DNA from 3 places in the Corynebacterium glyciniphilum AJ 3170 genome. Region 2 is predicted to be linked to each of the others. Evidence: predicted binding sites of a transcription regulator. Region 2 holds the regulator's gene; each other region holds the start of a gene.
The links. The regulator LexA, encoded in region 2, represses DNA repair genes until DNA is damaged. The targets are predictions, from matches to a motif close to CGAACANNTGTTCG.
Positions count from the first base shown of each region.

Region 1: the regulator LexA is predicted to act here: its motif matches at 3,421-3,434, upstream of CGLY_RS08860 (HNH endonuclease signature motif containing protein).
Region 3: the regulator LexA is predicted to act here: its motif matches at 2,311-2,324, upstream of CGLY_RS09740 (HNH endonuclease signature motif containing protein).

Region 1 covers NZ_CP006842.1:1,883,825-1,889,010, forward strand. The annotation lists gene lnt (apolipoprotein N-acyltransferase) at 1-1,083, shown strand, start outside; gene CGLY_RS08855 (polyprenol monophosphomannose synthase) at 1,091-1,903, shown strand; gene CGLY_RS08860 (HNH endonuclease signature motif containing protein) at 1,900-3,366, opposite strand; gene CGLY_RS08865 (RNA polymerase-binding protein RbpA) at 3,506-3,877, opposite strand; gene CGLY_RS08870 (hypothetical protein) at 4,016-4,375, shown strand; gene CGLY_RS08875 (YceI family protein) at 4,410-5,096, shown strand; gene CGLY_RS08880 (hypothetical protein) at 5,117-5,186, shown strand, end outside.
Region 2 covers NZ_CP006842.1:1,687,081-1,692,266, forward strand. The annotation lists gene ptsP (phosphoenolpyruvate--protein phosphotransferase) at 1-1,429, shown strand, start outside; gene lexA (transcriptional repressor LexA) at 1,505-2,254, opposite strand; gene CGLY_RS17375 (hypothetical protein) at 2,517-3,047, shown strand; gene nrdR (transcriptional regulator NrdR) at 3,127-3,588, shown strand; gene hrpA (ATP-dependent RNA helicase HrpA) at 3,590-5,186, opposite strand, start outside.
Region 3 covers NZ_CP006842.1:2,070,258-2,075,443, reverse strand. The annotation lists gene ileS (isoleucine--tRNA ligase) at 1-2,251, shown strand, start outside; gene CGLY_RS09740 (HNH endonuclease signature motif containing protein) at 2,376-3,704, shown strand; gene CGLY_RS09735 (DNA polymerase IV) at 3,740-5,083, shown strand; gene CGLY_RS09730 (asparaginase domain-containing protein) at 5,080-5,186, opposite strand, start outside.

The DNA.
Region 1 (5,186 bases), 200 kb from region 2:
GTCGCGTGGGGCCAGATCACCGGCCCGTTGGCCGAGTGGTCGACGGTGGCAGGCCCTGCTCTGGTCACCTTCGCCGTGGTGGTTACCGGCGTGGCGTTGGCGCTGCTGGTGCGTCGCCGCTACATCACCACCGTCTCTACCGTGGCAGTGGCTGTCGGTGGGGGACTTGTCCTGGGTGCCGTGCCGACGTCGTGGGGCGGTGAGGTCGACGAGACGCTCAACGTCGTCGCAGTGCAGGGCAACGTGCCACGACTCGGCCTGGACTTCAACTCCCAACGCAGCGCCGTCCTGAACAACCACCTCGCACAGACGTTCAAACTTGCCGAGGAGATCGACAGTGGTGAACGACCACGCCCGGACCTGGTGATCTGGCCGGAGAACGCCTCGGACATCAATCCCTTCGTCAATGAGAGTGCTGCTCAGCAAATCAGCGCTGCTGCCGAGGCTGTCGGAGCTCCCTTACTGGTGGGGACCATTACCCGCGACGAGGAAGGTTCCAGGAACACAGCGGTCGTGTGGGATCCGGAGACAGGCCCCGGCGACCAGCACGTGAAAAAGTTCCTGCAGCCGTTCGGCGAGTACATGCCCTACCGTGATCTGCTGCGTCATGTCAGCCCGTATGTGGACATGGCCGGGAACTTCAAGGCCGGCGACGGGGACGGCGTGGTGGACATGGACGGCGTACCCGTCGGTGTGGCGACCTGCTACGAGGTCAGCTTCGACGGTGCTTTCCGTGACGCTACGCGCGCCGGCGCCACGATATTCGCCAGCCCGACGAACAACGCGACGTTCGGGTTTACCGACATGACGTTCCAGCAGTTGGCGATCAGCCGGATGCGGGCGATCGAATACGACCGGTCCGTGGTCGTCGCGGCGACGTCGGGGGTCTCAGCGATCGTGTCACCGGGCGGTGCTGTGACGGACCGGACAGAAATTTTCCGCGCTGGTCTTTTGCAGGAGGACGTTCCGGTGCGCGATACTGAGACGTTGTCAGCACGCATCGGCCCCGTCGGGGAGTGGATCCTCTCCGCCGTCGGCGCCGTATTCGTGCTTTATGCAGGTTTCCGGCAGAAGAAGAGGTAGGCAGAGGTTGGCTACGGGACATTCGACACACCCCAGTGACCGCACCCTGGTCATCATCCCGACGTACGAGGAGTTGGAGAATCTTCCGCTCATCGTGGGTCGCCTCCGCGCGGCTGAGCCCGAGCGCGTGGATATCCTCATCGTCGACGACAACAGCCCGGACGGTACCGGGCAGCTCGCCGACGAACTGGCCGCCGCCGATGGACACATTAATGTGCTCCACCGTAAGGGGAAGGGCGGGCTCTGCGGTGCCTATGTCGCGGGTTTCCGATGGGGCCTTGACCGCGATTACCAGGTCCTGTGTGAGATGGACGCCGACGGTTCCCATGCCCCTGAGCAGCTCGACCGGCTTCTGAGCCAGATTGACGGCGGTTCGGACCTGGTCATCGGGTCGCGTTATGTACCCGGTGGCAAGGTCGTCAACTGGCCGTGGAACCGGTGGTTCCTGTCGAAGGCGGGGAATATCTACATCTCCATCGCGTTGGGCGGTGGCCTTTCCGACATGACCGCCGGCTACCGTGCGTACCGTCGGTCACTGGTGGAGTCCCTGGACCTCGATGAGTTGTCGAACGCGGGGTACATCTTCCAGGTCGATCTGGCGTTCCGCGCGGTCGAGGGCGGTTTCGCCGTGGACGAAGTGCCGATCACCTTCACCGAGCGCGAGATCGGCGAGTCCAAGTTAGCCGGTAGTTTCGTCAAGGACAGCCTGATGGTGGTCACGGCATGGGGCATCCGCCACCGTGCTGCCCAGGTCAGCACACTTGCCGGGGCATTCTGGCGGCTGGGGAGGGATTCGGTCCGGCAGAAAATCGGACGTTAGAACGGCACCTCTTCCGCACGTGCTCTGCGTGCTGCGGCGAGTACCGCCTTCTGGGCTTCACGTTCTGCCAACCGTCGCTCGTTGTGCTCCCGGACCGTCCGGTAGCGTCTGGTTGCCCGGGTGGCAAAACTCGTTCTGGCGAATCCTGCGAGAGGACCGGTCGGTTCAGTGACGTAGGCGTGCCCGTCATCGACGCTGGACCACATCACCGCACCGTCGTCGGCTTTCGTCGCATCCACCCAACCGAGCGTCTTGAGGAGATGGTGGGTGCGGCACAGAGGCTGGAGGTTCCTCGTGTCGGTCGGGCCGCCGGAGTCCGGGTCGGCATGGTCGAAGCGGCGTACATGATCGATGTCACACTTCGCCGCAGGAACCTCACACCCAGGGAAAGTACAGCTGGTGTACACCCCCTCGAGGAACTCCACCATTTTCTTGGTGGGAGTGTAGGCGTCGGTGCCCTCGTGGCCGGGAATCCGGAGGTGGGTGACGCGGTCCATGAATGCGTCGGTCGCCATCGCATCAAGCCAGTGGCCACCCGAGGTCGCCACGACGTCACTGGTGATCTCGCGGTAGATGTTCAGGGTCACTCTGATGTCAGCGGTGCCGCGGACCAGGTGAAGCAGACCGTCGGCGCGTGAGCAGGACATTTCACGGCAGACCGCATCGAGAACGGCGACCAGTTCTTCAGCTTCTTCAGGTGGGAGCGTCGCAGTGATCACGGTGGCACAGGGATCATAGGTGTCAACACCCACCCGGCGGGTCAGTGTGCCACAGTTACGGGGATCAATACCGGCGGGCGGCTCGACGGTATCGGTCGTCCGGACCGGCTCCGTCGTCCCGATCACCTCAGCGCAACGTACGGGTGGTGGTTCAGGATCCGTGCGGTCGACGGGGCGCGCGAGCTCATCGATCCCGTGCACTGCCTTGAGAATCTTCTTCACCATGGCACGCGGCCCCGGTATCACCTGCCTGTCCCGTCGGGGAGTGAGGACTGTGATCAAGGCTTTCTCCGCTGCGTCGGTGTCGTCAGGTCGGATACCGTCCGCGCTGCGAGCGAGTAACCGAAGATGATCGAAGCTCAGCATCCCCCGCAGCAGGTGGGCTTTGAGCCGCGGCATGCGGGCGCACAGCAGCCCGATATCCGTGTAGGTTTCAGCCCGGCTCCGCGTCAGCGACAGCCTGGCCTGAAGTCGCGCATGATGGGCCACAACATCGGCGGTGCCGTGCGGAGCGCACTGGACAGCGATCTCGATCATGGCACGGTTCATCTTTCTGACGGCGACAGCAGCGGTGTCCGTCGATGTCTCGATCGACCACCGTCGGAACCTGAACGAAGGTTCGTACAGTTCACCCCAGTCAATGAGGATTCCGGAAACGAACACGAGATCAGGGTGTCCCGGCCTGGCCTGTGGAGGGGCGTGCTCGGGAGGCGGGGGAGCAGGCAGTGACGATGAGTCATCCATGTCGAACACACTACCGATAGGGGAGGACACAGAATGATTCGACCGAGGATAAACCGAACATATGATCGAAAAACAAGAAACGAAAATGAAAGCCCTCCGACACCACCGGAGGGCTTCTACCAGGCCATCATCGCAGAACTCAAGAGTTCGCGGCCTGCTCCTTCATGAGCTTCATCGCCGTACGACGACGCTTACGCAACAGTTCGATGCGCTCCTCGAGGAGCACATCGAGCTCTTCGAGGGAACGGCGCTCACGAAGCATATCCCAGTGGGTACGGGCCGGCTTCTGCGGCTTCGCGTCCTGACCGACACCCTCGATGAGCTGGCCGAGCTGACCGTTCTTGCACATCCACTCGCTGGGGATCTCTGCGTCATTGGCGAAAGCGACCTCGAAGATCTCACCGGATTCAGTCTGGTATTTGGTCATCTGGCGGGGGGCCAGGTCGTGGTCACGGTCTGTCTCATAGGACACCGCTCCCATTCGGCTGCCACGCAGTACACGATCTGCCATCGGTGCATCACCCTTCTCATCATGCGGACGTGGTGGGTCATTCGTCCGATACAACGGACGAGACGCCCGAATAATTCCCGGGCGACACCACAATGCTCAACCACAACACTCTACCGCAGAAGTGCAATGATGGACGACATGACCGACCACGCCACTGACGCACAGCGGACGACTCCTCACCGGTGTGCATGGTGCAGCCGCGAAATCGCGCAGGAGGGCCCCGGACGACGGCGTCGCTACTGCAGTCAGTCCTGTCGTCAGCGCGCCTACGAGCAACGTCAGTCCCTCAAGGACACCACGATTCCTGCAGACTCGGTCATCCTCTCCAGAACCGCCGCAGAAGAACTCACTGACCGTCTCTTTGAGGTCCGCTGTGCAGCGGAAGATATTCGGGCAGCCGTCGCCGACGGCGAACCGTCCGACAGCGTCATGGAGCTTTGTCAGGAACTCGTCACCCTCGCCAGGGACGCGGAGGGGGTCCGGGGGAGAAGCGAATAGGGTTCACGGGCAGGGGCGGCTAGCATGGACAGACATGCGGAAAGGTATCGTCACGCTGGTCGTTGTCACAGTCGTCGCACTGGCCATCGCCATTGTCGGCCCGCCGGTGTACAGGCTTCTCACCAGTGAGGGACTACAGACCGCATCCATTGCCGACGGAAGTGGCGAACCAGCCACCGTGGGCTTGGACGGGCATTGGGATGTCGTAAGCGGAGCAGGGGAGAACTCCACCGAGGCCGGGTACACTTTCGATGAGGTGCTGCCTGGCCAGGAGAAGTCCACATCCGGCAGGACCTCAGAGGTCAGCGGTGACCTCGTGGTGGCGAACGACGTCCTGGAGGAGGGCAAGGTGACGGTCGACGTTGCCAGCATCGAGTCTGACATCGAGAAACGTGACATCCACGTCCGCGACAACATCCTGCACACAGATCAGTACCCTGAAGCGACGTTCACAATCTCCGACCCCGTGGATCTGTCGTCCCTTCCCGAGGACGGTAGTGTTGACACGGTAACCATCAATGGCGAACTCACCATGCACGGCAAGACCAATGATGTCACCGCTGAACTGACTGTTCTCAGGACAGGGGAGAACGTGATCGTGCAAGGCCAGGTGCCAGTGGAACGAGAAGCATTCGGAATTGTCACTCCGGAGTTCGTCGCCTCGCAGATCGCCGAAGAAGGCACCGTTGACCTGCTGCTGGTCTTCGGGCTACAGAGCTGACCTCCTGAGAGGACAACAACATGGACAGAGACGTCATGGTCTTCACCCGGTGGATCCGGCTCGTCGCCCTCGTCGCAGCCACGGGATTCA
Region 2 (5,186 bases):
ATGGGCCAAGAAGGTCCGAAAATCCGTCAATGCGGGTCAGACCAACGTCTACGCGGTCAAACAGGCTACGGATGACTTTGTCGAGATGTTCCTCAAGGCGGGTGGTGTGATGGCCGAGAGGGTCACTGACCTGATGGACGTCCGCGACCGCGTCATCGCCGAGCTCCGAGGAGAACCCGAACCGGGCATCCCCGACGTCGATTCTCCCCATGTCCTGTTCGCCGATGACCTTGCCCCAGCCGATACCGCTACTCTTGACCCTGAACTGATCGTTGCCGTGGTCACAGAGAAAGGCGGAGCGACGAGCCATACCGCGATCATTGCCCGTCAGCTGGATATCCCCTGCATTGTGGCTATTGGTGTCAACCTGCGCTCCATCGCAGCGGAAACCGAGGTACTGGTTGACGCCGCCGTGGGAACCGTGGAGACCGGGGTGGACCCGGCTGATGTCGAGAAAAGGGTAGCTGCAGCTGCAGAACTCGCCTCGAAGGTACGCGGATGGCACGGACCGGCTGAAACTGCGGACGGTCACCGGGTTCAACTGCTCGCCAATGTGCAGGACGGTGCCGCCGCCAGGCAGGCAGCGGAATCGGTCGCAGAAGGCATCGGGCTGTTCCGGACCGAACTCGGCTTCCTCAGCGAAACGACAGAACCGTCCGTCGAGGAACAGGCGGATCGGTATGCGGAAGTGTTGAGCGCCTTCCCAGAGGGCAAGGTGGTCATCCGCACGTTGGATGCAGGGTCGGACAAGCCGGTGCCCTATGTGATGGCGGAGAGTGAGGAGAACCCGGCACTCGGTGTTCGCGGCCTGCGTATCGCACGCACGAATCAGGAGCTGCTGGAGCGTCAGCTCGACGGAATCGCACTGGCGCTGAAGAAATCCGGCAGGGAGGAATCGTCGGCGCAGACCTGGGTCATGGCGCCGATGGTGGCAACGGTGTATGAGGCGCAGTGGTTTGCTGCATTGTGCCATGAGCGGGGACTTGTCGCGGGTGCGATGATCGAGGTTCCCGCTGCGGCGTTGATGGCAGACAAGATGATGCCCTATCTGGACTTCGTCTCCATCGGTACGAATGACCTGACCCAGTACACGATGGCAGCTGACCGTATGTCGGCGTCCCTTGCCCATCTGACAGATCCGTGGCAGCCAGCGGTGCTGAGGTTGGTACACACGACCTGTCGTGCTGGTGCAGTGACTCGCACCGCGGTCGGGGTCTGCGGTGAAGCAGCTGCCGACCCGATACTCGCGTGCGTTCTGGCGGGGCTCGGGGTTACGTCCCTGTCAGCCGCTCCACCGGCATTGGCGGCGGTGGGCGCTCAGCTTGGTGAGATCGACTTCGCGGTCTGCCGGGAAATGGCGGCGGCGGCGCTCGATGCCGATGGGGCCGAAGAGGCGAAGACTGCCGCTGCGGCGGTCCTCGGCCTCTAGTTTCACTCCGACGGATGTCGGGCCCCGACACCGGAGCTCCGATATCCGTCGTCAGGCGATCGCAGGGGAGCGCGGTCAGATCTTTCGGAGTACGGCGACGACGCGGCCGAGGATGTCAGCATTGTCACCGGGGATCGGTTCGAAGAGATCATTGTGGGGGAGTAGCCAGACACCGTTGCCGTCCTTCTGGAATTCCTTGACCGTCGCCTCGCCGTCGATCATCGCTGCGACGAAGTCGCCGAGTTCGGCGACTTTCTGCGACCGCACCGCCACCCAGTCGCCATTGAAGATACCTGCGTCGCGCATGGATTCTCCCACGACTTGCAGAAGGAACAGTTCGCCGCTGCCCACGAGCTCCTGCGGCAGTGGAAAGTGAGCTTCTACGTGTTCCTCAGCCAGGATCGGTGAACCGGCAGCGATCTGTCCCACCACGGGAACGAACGAAGGGGAGGGCATCCCGTCCGGGCCGGTCGTGGCCGCAGGTTTAGGGCCCGGCCGGGAAGCCGGCTCATCCTCGAAATCCCGGATGTCTACGGCGCGGGGCTTATTGTCCTCCCGTCGGAGATAACCTTTCCTCTCCAACTCCCGCAGGTGGTACGACACTGATGACGTGGAGTTCAGGCCAACAGCGTCACAGATCTCGCGGATGCTCGGCGGATACCCTCGGAACCGCGTGGCGTCTTTGATGACGTCCATGATGCGACGCTGGCGGTCGGAGAGCTTCTCCCTGCCCTTGTCGTCGCCACTTGCTCCCGCGCTTGCTAGGGCGGCACGTTTCTTGCTTCCCGGAGCTACCCCCGTGGAGGACTTCTGTTTCTCTGCCATCTGACCTACTCCTGGTCTCGTTGTACCGATCGTGGGTTCGACAGTACATCACCGAACCGACATTGTTCATCAGGGTGTTCGAAAGTGTCGCGGAAGTTGTGGACTTCTTCGAACACCCGTGCTACCGTCTGGCACATAGAGCGAAGTTCGAACACATGGACGAAGATACTGACCGTCATGCGAGACGATGTCCGGCTGCGGTGCTGTCATGGTCCTGTCAGATTCCGCAAGTCAGGTTCGTTTTCACGGAAAGAGGGTTGTCATGAACACGATATCGGTACGTAATCCCCGGGGCGTTGACCGTCGTCCTGTCTACCGTCGTCCGGAGTGGACACGTGTGGTCGAGACGGGGCGATCGAACACGTGGGGGCATGGTGCGGTGCGACATCCGTCAGCGGCTCAGGTGGAGCGTCGGCGGTTCCGCGCGACCGGTGAAGAACGTCCGTTCGAGACAGGTTCTCGGGCGCGCCGAGTACGTCGCCGTATGTCTTCTGTCCTCGGTTCTCCGGGCGTTACGTTGGTGTCTCTCGCGTCGCTGGTGGTGATGCTCGCCGCGTCACCGGTTTTGACCGGTCCGAATGAGGAGGCTGTCACACCTGCCAGGACTGCGACGGTCACGGTCGGGGACAACGCCAGCTTGGCGGATATCGCCAGAGAGCACGTCCCGGGTGCATCGGTGGGTGACGCGGTGGCGAGAATTGCGTCCCTCAACGACATCGACAAGATCGGCGCGGATGACGGTCACCACGCCGGTGCGGAGTCCACGCGACAGGTTGTGATCCCGGTCTACTGACCGGGCAACGGCAGGGGAAGGCTCCAGGGGTAGCATATGGGTCCGTCCCGTTCCACTGATCTCTGTAAGGGAGAACGCCGTGCTCTGTCCCGCGTGCCGCTCCGAAGACTCCCGGGTGGTGGATTCGCGTACGGTCGAATCTGGCTCAGCTATCCGTCGTCGACGAGAATGCCTGACATGCAAAACCAGGTTCACGACACTCGAACGCTCAGTGCTCCTGGTGACCAAACGGAGCGGCGTGACCGAAGAGTTTCGCCGCGACAAGGTCATCAGGGGTGTGGGGCGTGCTTGTCAGGGACTCGAGGTCTCCGGGGACGACCTCAAGATACTCGCACACGACGTCGAGCAGTCGCTTCGTGCGTCCTACGGTTCGCAGGTGGCCGCGGATGATATCGGCCTGGCGATTCTCGAGCCGCTGCGTAACCTCAACGAAGTTGCGTACCTGAGGTTTGCCTCGGTGTACAAGTCCTTCCGGTCCACCGAGGACTTCGAGACGGAGATCCGGGCCCTCCGTCAGCGTCGAGAAGACGCCGCTGAATAAGTCAGCGGATCTTCGCGAGCGCCTTCTTCACCCGCGCTGCGCTGGCAGGTCGCGAGGTTCCCAGGTTCTGGGCGAACAATGACACCCGGAACTCCTCGACCAACCACTCAACGTCCTTGAACTGGGGAGACGCTGCGCGCGCGGCAGGGAGTCGCTTCCGGGTCTCGGCAATGGCCTCCGTGCACTCCCTGACCTGGTCATCAAGCGCCGCTTCACGGTCCGGGTCAGACTCCATCATTGAAAGCCGGGACTTCATCGCGGCCACATAGCGCGGCACATGGCGTAGATTCTCTACTCCGTTCTTCGCGACACGATGGGGGCCGAGATAGAAATCCAACTGCCCCCTCATCTCGTCGATCGCCGCGCCGTCCCAGCCCTCCAGTTCCTGCGACATATCAGAGACAGCCAGGACTGCGGGGGAGATCGCCACGAAGATCTGCCGGACCAGCCCCGGTCCTTTCTCGCGTGCTGCCGTCACAGCTTCTGCGCAGCGTTCCGGGTCGCGGATCACCGGGCCGAAGCGGTTCATCAACTCGCGGCACGCGAGGACACGGCAATCATCGACCAGAGCATCGGGACCGCCGTGAGGATAAGTATCGACCGCGACGCGCTGCCGCAGCGGCAGCCCCTTGACCGTCTGTTTCGTGGACACCTGGCACGCGTCCACCATCATCTCGAGGACAGTCGAGAACTGTTGTCCGGCGGCCGCCTGGGGTGTCGGGAATGCCTTGAGAACAACACCGTCCCGGCTCCCCGGGGTGGCTGCAACGAGCGCAGGGTAGGCGGACGTCGTCTGACCGTCCACCACCGTTTCCACGGACTCGGGTATCGTTCCGATTCCCTCGGCTGTCCAGTTCTCCGATCGGGCGAGTATTCCGCCTCCCCCTGCAGAACTCCGCTGGTCCTTCTTCCTCTTTCCCGACTGCTGATGGGCAGCGGAATCACGGGGACTGGGGTTGGACGGGCCGTGCCCGTGCGATGAGCGCGCGGTAGCTGACGCGATCGACTGGGTGATCTCGCCGGAGAGTCTCTCCTGGAGATCACCGAGATCCTTGGACGCCGCAATGACCTTGCCGCGCCGGTCCACCGCCGCATATGTCATGCGCAGGTGTGCCGGCACCCGGTCCCAGTCGAAGTCGGCGGCGCCGATCCCGGTGCCTCCCAAAGAGCGGAGTGCGTCAGCAAGCGCCTGGTCGACCGGGCCGTCATAGGGGGCCATGCGATCCAGCGCAGCACGGGCGAACTGGGCCGCCGGGACTACAGATGTCCGTAATGGTTTCGGCAGGGTCCTGATCAGAGCGACGCAAAGCTCCTCGCGCATACCGGAGACCAACCACTTGGTGTCGCGGTCGGTCACGCCTGCCAGCAAGGGAAGTGGAATGCGCATCGTGATCCCGTCCGCCGGGTCTCCCGGACGGAAGACGTACGTCAGGTCGAACTCCATTGACCCTTGACGCCACGTGTCGGGGAACTCACGGGCCTGGGCGGCTCCGCCATCCGAACCGATGAGGGCCTCAGGAGTCATGTCCAGCAGGTGCGGATTCTTCTGCCGGGCCTTCTTCCACCAGGAGTCGAAGTGTCGGGCCGAGACGATGTTC
Region 3 (5,186 bases), 380 kb from region 2:
GGTCGGGCTGACCTACGAGCCGATCTTCGACTACTTCGCGGACCGCGCCGAGTGGGGGGAGAAGCGGCCGTTCCGTGTCCTGGCTGCGGACTATGTCACCACCGAGGACGGTACCGGTGTCGTCCACCAGGCACCTGCCTTCGGTGAGGACGACATGACCACCTGCAATGCGGCAGGGATCGACACCGTGGTGCCGGTGGACATGGACGGCAAGTTCACCTCCCTTGTACCCGACTATGAGGGCCAGTTGGTCTTCGACGCGAACAAGGACATCATCCGTGACCTCAAGGCTGCGGGAAGGGTGGTGCGTCACCAGACCATCGAGCACTCTTACCCGCACTCCTGGCGCTCCGGTGAACCGCTGATCTACATGGCACTGCCGAGCTGGTTCGTGTCCGTCTCCTCGTTCCGGGACCGGATGGTGGAGCTGAACCACGAACAGATCGAGTGGATCCCGGAGCATATCCGTGACGGACAGTTCGGCAAATGGCTCGAGGGTGCCCGTGACTGGAACATCTCCCGCTCACGCTACTGGGGCTCGCCGATTCCTGTGTGGGTGTCGGACAACGACCAGTATCCGCGCATCGACGTGTACGGTTCGCTCGATGAGTTGGAGGCAGACTTCGGAGTGCGCCCGGAGTCGCTGCACCGTCCCTACATCGACGAGCTGACCAGGCCCAACCCGGACGACCCCACAGGGCAGTCGACGATGCGTCGCGTTCCGGACGTCCTCGACGTGTGGTTCGACTCCGGTTCGATGCCGTTCGCACAGGTGCACTACCCGTTCGAGAACAAGGAGTGGTTCGACTCCCATTCACCGGCAGATTTCATCGTGGAGTACATCGGGCAGACCCGCGGGTGGTTCTACCTCCTGCACGTGTTGTCGACCGCACTGTTCGACCGTCCCGCTTTCACCAAGGTTGTGTCGCATGGCATTGTGCTGGGCGACGACGGACTGAAGATGTCGAAGTCGAAGGGGAACTACCCCGACGTCAACGAAGTCTTCGACCGCGACGGCTCGGACGCGATGCGGTGGTTCCTGATGAGTTCGCCGATCCTGCGTGGTGGCAACCTCATTGTGACTGAACAGGGCATCCGTGAGGGAGTGCGCCAGGCGATGTTGCCGATGTGGAATGCCTACTCGTTCCTGCGGCTGTACGCGCACACTCCGGCGCGTCGGGACACCACGTCGTCGAATGTGTTGGACCGGTACATTCTGGCCAAGCTGCACGACACTGTTTCGGCGGTCACCGGTGCGTTGGACGCGACGGACATCGCCTCCGCCACTGATGAGATCCGTCAGTTCTGTGATGTGTTGACCAACTGGTACGTACGGCGCTCCCGCGACCGTTTCTGGGCTGGTGACTCCGGCGAGAACGGGCACCCGGAAGCGTTCAACACGCTGTACACGGTGCTGGAGACGCTGTGCCGCGTTGCGGCACCGTTGCTGCCGATGACGACGGAGGTCATCTGGCGGGGCTTGACCGGCGAACGTTCGGTGCACCTCACCGACTGGCCTTCCGCGGACGACCTCCCGGCGGACGAGGCACTGGTGGCCTCCATGGATGCGGTGCGTGGCGTGTGCTCGGCAACGTCGTCGTTGCGCAAGTCGCACAAGTTGCGCAACCGGCTCCCGCTGCCGGGGCTCACCGTGGCGTTGCCCGAGTCCAATGCGTTGGCAGATTTCGCGTCGATTATCCGTGACGAGGTGAATGTCAAGGATGTAACACTGACTGACGACGTATCGTCCGTAGGGCGCTTCGACGTGGTGGTCAACGCTCGCGCCGCCGGGCCGCGGCTGGGCAAGGACGTCCAGAAGGTGATCAAGGCGGTCAAGACCGGCAACTACACCGTTGCGGAGGACGGGACGGTGACGGCCGACGGCATCGAGCTGGTCGACGGCGAGTTCAACCGCAAGCTCGTGGCGGTCGACCCGGAGAATACTGCCGAGATCCCGGGTGGGGACGGCCTCGTCGTCCTCGACACCACCGTGACTCCGGAACTTGAGGCAGAGGGGTGGGCCGCTGATCGGGTCCGTGGCGTGCAGGATGCGCGTAAGGCATCCGGCTTTGACGTCTCCGACCGCATCACGCTGACGCTGTCGGTGCCGGAGGAGAAGAAGGTCTGGGCCGACGAACACACCGAGACGATCGCTGGTGAAGTGTTGGCGACGTCCGTGTCGGTGGTTGTCGGAGAGACCTTGCCCCACGACGTGGGTGACGGCGTGTCTGCTGATCTCGTCAAGGCGTAGCTGCACGTAGGGCCCCCGGGCAGGGAAACTGTTCGGGGGCTCTTTTCGTCCTTGCGTATCGAACACCCGTTCGGTAAACTTGAGAGCGGTTAAGGGTGGTATCCGTAGCGGTGAGGGGAAGAACATGGTGCAGGGCGGAGCAGATCTGGGTGTCATCGAACGCGATTACGAGGAGCTGTGTCTCGACTGCGATGTCGAATATGTCGAGGAGAATCTTGATGAGCCGTGCTGGGCGGTGAGTGCTCAGGAGGTTATGTACAGCGCGAAGAGGGAGATCAACCGACTCGAACTCGATATTGCGCGCGACGCGGCGCCGACGCCGTCCAGTGAGGTGTCCAGACATGTCAGGATGCTGTCTGGGGGGCTCGGGGTGTCCAAGGGGAAAGCGCTGGCCTACTGCGACATTGGCACGATGATCACCCGGATGAGCGTGTTGGGGCGACACCTGCAGGGTGGCGCGTTCTCCTTTGATCACCTCCGGGCGCTTGCTGACTCGGTCGCGGCGGTGGACGACGAGCACCTCGAGGAGGTTGAGCGCGGCATCGTGGCTCTAGTGACCCCTGTCATGCCACGTCAGGTGGTGCCCGGAGTGATTACACTGCGCCGGCTGGCGCAGCAGGTCATTGCTGAGATCCAGCCGTCGGCACGTCCTCTTGACCCGGAAGGCCGAGGTGAACCACCACCGCCGCAGCATCAGCTCGATTTCGGTGTGGATGCACGCCGGGATGCGGCTACGACGTTCCACGTCACCGTTCCGACAGACGAGGGGGTGGGCATGATCCGCATTATTGACGCAGTCGCAGCCGCCCGGAAGTGTAGTCGGGCCCGTGCGCTACTTGACCTGGTTCACGGGAGGGCCGGCGATGTGGCTGTCACGCTGAACTGCTACCGGAACCTGGACAATGGCCGAATGCACCTGGAGAGTACGTGGCTGCATGAAGTTGCCACTGAGCGGTGGATGGCGCGGGTCACAGACCTGTGCGTCGTCGGTCACAGTGAGGTCTCCGGATACTCCCCGTCCGAGCATCAGCGCGCGACCGATACCGGCAGGGACGGTACCTGCAGGTTCCCGGGATGCGACAGTCCTGCCGCCACATCCCAGCTCGATCATGTCGCCCGGTGGGTCGACGGAGACGTTGAGGACGCCTGTCCGGGCGGGAAGACTGCGACGTGGGCGATGCATTCCTTATGCCCCGGGTGTCACAGTCTCAAGACGCGGGGCCTGTACGACGTCACTCTCAATCCGGACGGTTCGGACTGGTGGACCAGCGTGGAGGACGGGCACGTCTATGTCTCGATGCCGACAGGACCGTTGGCGGAGGCTGTCCTTGACTTTGATGCACGCCTGCACCGCAAGGTCCGGACGCTGGCGAGCCATAACGAGGCGAGGATGCAGTGGCTCGCAGACATCGAAGCCGCCGCGGCGGAGGCGGAAGAGCTGGTGCCTTTTTGAGGGCACCGGACAACGTACTGCCTAGAATCGGAGGCATGAACACCAGGCAGCGGTGGGTGGTCCACCTCGACATGGACGCATTCTTCGCTTCTGTCGAGCAGTTGACCAGGCCGACGCTGGCCGGGCGTCCGGTCCTGGTGGGTGGTGCGTCAGGGCGTGGGGTTGTTGCGGGTGCCTCGTACGAATCCCGTGTGTACGGAGCTCGGTCTGCTATGCCCATGCAGCAGGCGGTCCGGCTGTGCCGTGGGAAAGCCGTCGTCGTGACGCCGCGGTTCGCGGTGTACTCCGCCGTGTCCGCACAGGTTTTCGAGTTGCTCGGTAGAGAAGGCGACACCGTCGAGCAGTTGAGTGTCGACGAAGGTTTCGTTGAGCCCGAATCATTGGCGGGATGCACTCCGCAGGAGGTCGAGCGCTGGGCGCAGGATCTGCAGTCCCGAGTTGACGGCGAGGTCGGACTGCCGTGCTCCATCGGTGTGGCATCCACGAAACTGGATGCCAAGATGGCGTCCGACCTTGCCAAACCCCATGGTGTGACAGTCGTGGGTATCGAACGACGGGCGGAGGTTTTCGCGTCTCGTCCAGTCGGTGAGTTGTGGGGCATCGGCCCGGTTGCACAGAACAAGTTGGCTGAGGTCGGGGTCACGACGATCGGCGAGTTCACCGACATGGACGATATCGACGTCAAAGGATTACTCGGCTCGGTCGGTCTGCAGGTTCAAGGGTACGCACGCGGCCGTGATTCACGACCTGTCGCTCCTCGCGCTCGGGCCAAGCAGGTGTCTGCGGAGCGCACGCTTGAGACTGACGCGACCACGACCGTGGAAGTGGACCCGGTCCTGGTGCGTGCGGCGACTGCGGCACGGCACCGTCTGCTCGGCGACGGGCGTGCAGCGAGGACGGTCACGGTGAAGACCCGGACCGCAGATTTCAAGGCTCACACCCGGTCCACGACGCTGGTCACACCGACAGATGATCTGGACGAGATCATCGCCGCAGCACGCTCGGTCGTCCCGCGTCCCGAGGTCTCGGGCGCAGTACGGCTCGTCGGTGTGAGCCTCTCCGGACTCACCGAGGAACGGCAGGCCGTTCTCTTCCCCGAACCCGGTTCGCTCGACCCGGGAGCAGAGGTCACCACCGAGTCAGAGGTCGATGGGGCGACGGACGAGGAGACGGAAGAACACCAAGTGCAGCCGGCGTCCTGGCGCCCGACTGTGGATGTGCACCACGTGGAGTTCGGGCACGGTTGGGTCCAGGGTACCGGGGCAGGAGTGGTCAGCGTGCGGTTCGAGACCCGGTCGACAGGCCCCGGAAAAGCGAGGTCACTGGCCGTCGATGATCCGGATCTCCGTCCTGCTGACCCGCTGGACAGTCTTCGCTAGCGGAGCAGCTGTGCGCGTTTCACCGCCAGTTCGCACAGGAGCTCCATCCGCGCCTGTGGCGGCGTGAGTTCGCCGGCGGGCCGGATTCCTGCCCTGGCGAGAC